2 regions of the Agromyces sp. C10 genome follow, and region 1 is predicted to be linked to the other one. Evidence: riboswitches for the same ligand, from Rfam matches in the RefSeq annotation. Region 1 holds a riboswitch; the other holds the start of a gene.
What was found. A riboswitch is a leader RNA that binds a small molecule or an ion and turns the genes downstream of it on or off. The one in region 1 is predicted to bind thiamine pyrophosphate.

Region 1 (3,396 bases):
CGCGTGAGCGCCAGCGCACCGGCGCCTCGCCCAGGCCGCGCGCGAGCGGGGGCGCGGCGGTGACGGTTCCCCCGCGCGGCGCGAGGAGGCCGCCCATCGTCAGCGCGAGCGTCGACTTGCCGACCCCGTTCGGTCCGGTGAGGACCGTCGAGGAGCCCGCGGGCAGGCCGAACCGGAGTCCGGTGTGGAGCACCGGCGTGCGCGGGCGGCCGATGGCCAGCTCGTCCGCGGAGAGGATCGGGGCCGTGGCACCGGCCGCGGCATCCGTCGCCTCGGGTACCTCGAGGGGGATGCCGGGGACCCACACGCCCGCCGCCGCGAGCTCGGCCCCCCGCGCCTCGAGGACCTCACCGGGGTCGCCGTCCGCGATCATCCGCCCCTCGCGGTCGAGCACGACCACGCGATCGATCAGGCCGAGCCAGACCTCGACGCGGTGCTCCACGACGACGAGCGTGGCTCCCGTGCGGTCGAGGACGCGGCCGACCGCCTCGCGCACCTCCGCGACGCCCTGCGGGTCGAGGTTCGCGGTGGGCTCGTCGAGCAGCAGCAGGCCCGGGCGCATCGCGAGGGCGCCGGCCAGCGCCAGCCGCTGCTTCTGCCCCCCGGACAGCCGCGACGTCGGGTGGTCGAGCGGGAGCTCGAGCCCGACCGCCTCGAGCGCGTCCGCCACGCGCCGCCAGATCTCGTCGCGCGGAACGCCGAGGTTCTCGCACCCGAACGCGACGTCGTCGCCGACGCGGGCGAGGATCACCTGGGAATCGGGATCCTGCAGCACGAGCCCCGCCCGGCCGCGTGCGTCGGGTGCCGGACGCCCGTCGACGCGCAGCTCGCCCCACTGCTCGCCCTCGTCGTCGCCGCCGAGGACGCCCGCCAGCGCGTGCAGCAGGGTCGACTTGCCCGAGCCGGACGGTCCCAGGAGCAGCACGCGCTCGCCCGGATGGATCCGGAGGTCGAATCCGTCGAGCGCCGGTCGACGGCGGCCCGCGTGGCGCCAGCCCCACCCGGCGGCATCCACCCGGGCAGGACCGACGGCATCAGCGTGGTGCACGCGTCAGACCCGTCCCGTGACGTCCCGTCCGGCGCCGAACCGGTTGAGTGCCCCGGTTGCGGCGAGCGCGCGGACGACGAGCCAGCCGAGGAGGCCGGCGAGGAGCGCGCCGGAGACGACGAGCGTGCCGAGGTACAGGGCCAGGAACTCCGCGGACTTCTGGAGGTTGCCGGAGGTGAACAGCTCGAGCACCCAGGCTCCGACGCCCGCTGCGGCGCCGGCGAGCATCGCGGTGACCACGCCGAACCGGCGGTACCCGACGGCGAGGAAGACGAGCTCGGCGCCGAGTCCCTGCGCGAGACCGGAGTAGAGCGTCTCGATGCCCCACTGGTTGCCGATGAGCGCCGAGACCATGGCCGCGAGCAGTTCGACGTAGAGCGCCGCGCCGGGCTTGCGGATGATGAGCCCGCCGAGCACGCCGCCGATGAGCCAGATGCCGACGGCGATGCCGCCGAGCCCCGGCGTGAGCGCGTCGGCGGCGCTGAACCACGCATACCCGACGTTGTTCCAGATGAGGAAGACCAGGCCGGTCGCGACGCCGATGACGCTCGCGACGACGATGTCGACCACCCGCCAGCGGGTCCGGCGGCCGTTGCCGCCCGTGATGCCGTTCGCCCGGCCGTCCGCTGCGGTGTTCGCGCGGTCGTCGGCCTCGGTTCCGATGGATGTCTCGTGCACTGTCGTGCCCTTTCGTCTCGTGGAAAGCGGCACGGGAGATGAGAATCTCTGCCCTCCCTGCGCTGGCATGACCCAGATCAGGTTCGACGGTCGAAGGTTGAGAACCTTCCTCTCAGCCCGGCTCACCGGACTCCCGTGTTCGACCACGAGTATACGCCGCGCCGCCCGAGGCGAGCACGGCGCGGGCGCCGACGGCGCCTACCGCTTCAGTGCGCGAATGATGATCTTCAGCGCCTTGCCCGTCGCCGCGACGAGCGGGATGGCGACGATGAGCAGCCCGAGCACGTTCGGCTCGAACCGGACGTCGCCGCCGCGACTGATGTAGGCGCCGAGCGGCACGGACCAGCCGCCGCCACCGCCGCCCGAGCCCTCGCCCTGCTCGTCGTCCTTCCCGGCACCGCCGCCGAAGCCGTACGCGCCCAGCGCGACGGGCACGATCTCGGTGCCGCCCACCTGGACCTTGTCGGCGTACGAGGTGCGGACGCCGACGCCGGCGACCTTGTCTGCGAGTTCCAGCACGAAATCAGCCATGCGGTCACGCTACCCGGGCCCGGTCGGCGTCGAAAGGCCTTGACGGATGCCGCGCGGCGGGGGCGTCACGAGAACGTGCGCGCTCCGGGCGGCAGCGGTTCGTCGGGGCGATCCGTCTCCTCCCGCTCCCATCCGGCTCCGGCCGTGGGGAGCGGCCCGGGCGCATCGCGTCGCACCAGGGCGGCGGGCCGCACCGCACCGCGACCGAACCTCCGCGTGACCTCGTCGATGGTGCGCTCCGCGTCGCGCCACTCCTCGTCGGGATCCCACAGCGGCGCTCCGCCGCCCGCCGGGCGCAGGTGCTCGGCCCGGACGCCGATGAGGCGCACGCGGCGCCCGTCGCCCACCAGGTCGGCGAGCGGCACGAGCGCCTCCTCGTAGATCCGCCGCGCGACATCCGTCGGCTCGGCGAGGGTGCGCGACCGGGTGACGGTCGTGAAGTCGCCGTAGCGCAACTTGAGGGTCACCGTGCGGGCGACCATCTCGGCGCGTCGGAGGCGCACGCCGACGTCGGTCGCGAGGCGCAGCAGCTCGCGGGCGATCTCGTCGCGGTCGACCAGGTCGTGGTGGAAGGTCGTCTCGTGCCCGATGCTCTTCTCGACGCGCCGGGTCTCGACGTCGCGCGGGTCGACCCCGTTCGCCAGCCGGGTGAGGCGGGCGGCGAGCGCCGGACCCACGGCGCGCTCGAGGGCGTCGACGGGCATCTCGGCCACGTCGCCCACCGTGCGCAGGCCGAGCTTGAGGAGGGACTGCTCGGTCACGCGACCCACGCCCCACAGCGCGGAGACGGGAAGGGGGTGCAGGAACGCGGTCGTCTCGGCGGCGGGCACGACGAGCATCCCGTCGGGCTTGGCGCGACTGGACGCGACCTTCGCGACGTACTTGCTCGCGGCGACGCCCACCGAGCAGGTGAGGCCCGTCTCGTCGCGCACGCGCCGGCGGATGGTCCAGGCGATCTCGGCCGGCGTGCCGTGGAGACGCCGCGCGCCCGACACGTCGAGGAACGCCTCGTCGATCGACAGCGGCTCGACGAGCGGCGTGAGCTCGCGGAAGATCGTCATGACCCGCTCGGAGTACTCGGCGTACCGGGCGTAGTCGCCGCGCAGCACGACCGCGTTCGGGCAGCGCTGCAGGGCCAC
Region 2 (3,396 bases), on a different contig from region 1:
TCACCTCCGCGTTGGCGAGCATGCCGATCTTCACCGCGTCGACGGTGATGTCGTCGGCGATCGCGTCGAGCTGCTCGGCGAGGAACGTCGCGGGCGGCACGTGCACGGCGCGGACCCCGCGGGTGTTCTGGGCGGTGAGGGCCGTGATGACGGCCATGCCGTACCCGCCCGATGCGGCGATCGCCTTGAGGTCGGCCTGGATGCCGGCGCCGCCGGAGGGGTCGCTGCCGGCGATGCTGAGCACGCGCGGCACCGTCGCCTGCAGTGGTCGGGCCGCACCCGACGCAGCCGGGCGCCGCTCGAGGCTCGTCCACGCGCGCGCGAACTTCTGCGCGGCGGCCCGCGGGTCCGCGGCGGCGCAGACGGCCGACACCACGGCCACGCCCGCCGCGCCCGCAGCCCGAAGGTCCGCGACGTCGTCCGCTCGCACCCCGCCGATCGCGACGCAGGGCAGCGGGCTGGCCGCGGCGATCCGCGCGAATCCCTCGATGCCGAGTGCCGGCGGGTGGTCGGGCTTGGTCGCGGTGGGGCGGATGACGCCGACGCCGAGGTAGTCGACGGTGCCGCGCGGCATCCGCTCGACCGCCTCGAGGTGCGCGGCCGTGTTCGCGGTCAGGCCCACGATCGCGTCGGCGCCGAGGACGTCGCGTGCGCGGAGGACCGGGACGTCGCCCTGGCCGAGGTGCACGCCGTCGACGGGCACTCCGGCACGGCGGGCGGCCGCGGCCACCTCGAGCCGGTCGTTCACGAGCAGCGTCGCACGGCCGTCGATCGCGTCGGCGAGCGCCTCGAGCTGCCGGAGCACCTCGGCGTCGGAGGCGGCCTTGTCGCGCAGTTGCACCGTGCGCACGCCGCCCGCGACGGCGTCGGCGACGACGGATGCCACGCCGCGGGCGCCGCACTGCGCGGCATCCGTGACGAGGGTGAGGGACAGGTCGAGCGCGCGGCGGGCGCTCACGCGCGGGCTCCGGCCGCGACGGCGGCGACCGCGTGCGCGGCGTCGGCGTGCGCGGCGGCGCGGGTCACCGTGAGGTGCGCGCGGGCCCGCAGGTCGGCGGCGTCGACGGCGGCCAGGGCGTCGAGGAAGCGGACGCCGAACGTGCCGGGACCCAGTGGGGCGTGGTCGTCGGCCCGCCCGGAGGCGAGTTCGGCGGCGACCGTGTAGACCGCGGTCGCGGCGACGGTCGCGTCGAACGCATCGTCGCCGGTCGTGCGGGCCGTCGCGAGGAACGCCGCGGTCACCGCGCCGAGCGCGCACCCTCCGCCCGTGATGCGCGTGAGCAGCGCGTCGCCGTTGGCGATCCGCGCGGTGCGGACGCCGTCGGTGATGAGGTCGACCGACCCCGAGACCGCCACGACCGACCCGTGCGTCGCAGCCAGCTCCGCGGCGGCGCCGGCCGCGGCATCCGTGCCGTCGGCGGCGTCGACCCCGCGCCCGCCCGCGCCGGCCCCCGCGAGCGCGAGGATCTCCGACGCATTGCCGCGGATCGCCGTCGGCCGTGCCGCGAGCAGTTCCCGGGCCAGCGCCGTCCGCACGGGCAGTGCGCCGACCGCGACCGGGTCGAGCACCCACGGCGTGCCCGCCTCCGCGGCGGCGGCGACGGCCTCGCGGGCCGCGTCGCGCTGTTCGGGCTGCGGCGTGCCGAGGTTCACGAGCAGGCCGCCCGCGACGCGGGCGAACGCGCCGGCCTCGCCGGTGAGGTCGACCATCGCGGGGGCGGCGCCGATCGCGAGGAGCACGTTGGCGGTGACGTTCGTCACCACGCTGTTGGTGATGCAGTGGGTGAGCGGCGACTGCTCGCGCAGGGCGCCGAGGAGGCGTGCGGCGGTCTCCGCCGCGGTCTCGTGGGCCGTGGCATCCGCGTCGGATGCCGGCACGGCCGACTGGTGGGCAGGGTCGATGGACAGACGTGCGCGCATGGCGACATCCCTTCGCTAGTCCGAACTAGATCAGGTTCGACGGGTGTGATCTCAGCCGCTTCATCCCGCTCGGCGGGTGGGGCGGCACCCCGTGTCACTGCCGGCGAGCATAGCGGCCGGCGAGCGGATGCCGCGAGCACGCGTTCATTCCGCGACATCCGCGTCGCGACGTCGTAGCATCGCTCCTGCGGGCCCCCATCCCGCCACCCCGATCCGCTTCCCACCCCTCCGCTCCGCACACCCCCGCTGCCACCAGGAGTCCGGATGACCGACCTCGCCGACGACGACCTCGCCCCGACACCGGGCGCGCCCGCGGACGTGCGCGCGCCGGTGACGCCGTCGCACGCCGAAGGCCGGACCGGCGCGCACGCGCAGCCGATCGAGGTGCCGAGCGTGCCCGCCCGCCGGTCGGTCGTCGACCGGCGCCGGTACTTCCTCAGCAGCGTCGAGCCGAGCGGCGAGTTCGACGCGGTCATCATCGCGGTGACGGATGGCGCGCGCCGCCGCTACTTCACCACGCGCGACGGCGTGCGGATGGACGAGGTCGACCACGACTGGTTCGACCGCCGCAGCAGCGAGGGCGGCCGGTCGCTGCTGGAGCTCGACGACCGCGAGCTCGGCGAGCTCGAGGCGGAACTCGGGTTCGTGCGGCCCGTCCGCGGGCGGGACCCGATCGCGGAGGCGGAGGAGGAGGCCGGAGACGACGTGGATGAGGACCCGCAGCCCGAGCGAGACGATGACGCGGAGGCCATGACGGAGGACGCCGAGACGACCGCCTCGGAGTCGCGACGCTCGACGTTCGTGCACGCCGCCCCCGCGGCGTCCGTCGACGAGTCCGAGCCGGCGGCATCCGTCGACGACACCGAGCGCGAGACCGCACCCGACGCCGACCCCGAGCCCGAGCCCGCCGTCGCGGAGCCCCCTGCACTGGCCGGGACGGAGGCCGTCGAGCAGGTCGCGCTCGCGAAGGGCATCGCGTTCGTCGCGCACCGCGGGCAGCTCGACCGGGGCGGCGCGCCCTACATCGACCACCCGGGTCGCATGGCCGAGCGGTTCGACCCCGCGACGCACCCCCTGGAGGCGGCGGCGGCCTGGCTGCACGACGTGCTCGAGGACACGCCCGTGACCGCGCAGGAGCTCTTCGAGGCCGGGGTCCGGCCCGACGTCATCGAGGTCGTCCGGCTGCTGACGCGCTCGCCGGGAGTCGCGGCCGAGGAGTACTACGCGCGGATCCGCGCCCACGACGCGGCCCGGCGGGTGAAGCTCGCCGACATCGACGACAACACGGCGCGCTGGCGCCTGCGTCGGCTCGACTACGAGACGCAGCTCCGCCTCGTCGAGAAGTACCGGGTGGCCCGCCGCTCGCTCGGCGGGTGACGGCGCGGCGCGACGGCCATCCGGTCGGGGGTCAGCGCAGCACCGACACGCCCAGCGTGGCGAGGACGCCGAACGCAACGCCCCACATGACGATCGAGA

Region 2: it holds a riboswitch for thiamine pyrophosphate, as region 1 does, so the genes downstream of both, thiM (hydroxyethylthiazole kinase) here and M1L56_RS12595 (ECF transporter S component) in region 1, are expected to answer to the same signal.

Annotation. Positions count from the first base shown of each region.
Region 1 covers NZ_JALPSX010000010.1:121,986-125,381, reverse strand. Annotated here, with positions in the region: gene M1L56_RS12600 (ATP-binding cassette domain-containing protein) at 1-1,048, opposite strand, end outside; gene M1L56_RS12595 (ECF transporter S component) at 1,052-1,726, opposite strand; TPP riboswitch at 1,763-1,873, opposite strand; gene M1L56_RS12590 (hypothetical protein) at 1,925-2,257, opposite strand; gene M1L56_RS12585 (DNA polymerase IV) at 2,323-3,396, opposite strand, start outside.
Region 2 covers NZ_JALPSX010000005.1:250,999-254,394, reverse strand. Annotated here, with positions in the region: gene M1L56_RS07850 (bifunctional hydroxymethylpyrimidine kinase/phosphomethylpyrimidine kinase) at 1-958, opposite strand, end outside; gene thiM (hydroxyethylthiazole kinase) at 955-1,920, opposite strand; TPP riboswitch at 1,911-2,022, opposite strand; gene M1L56_RS07840 (hypothetical protein) at 2,185-3,297, shown strand; gene M1L56_RS07835 (hypothetical protein) at 3,329-3,396, opposite strand, start outside.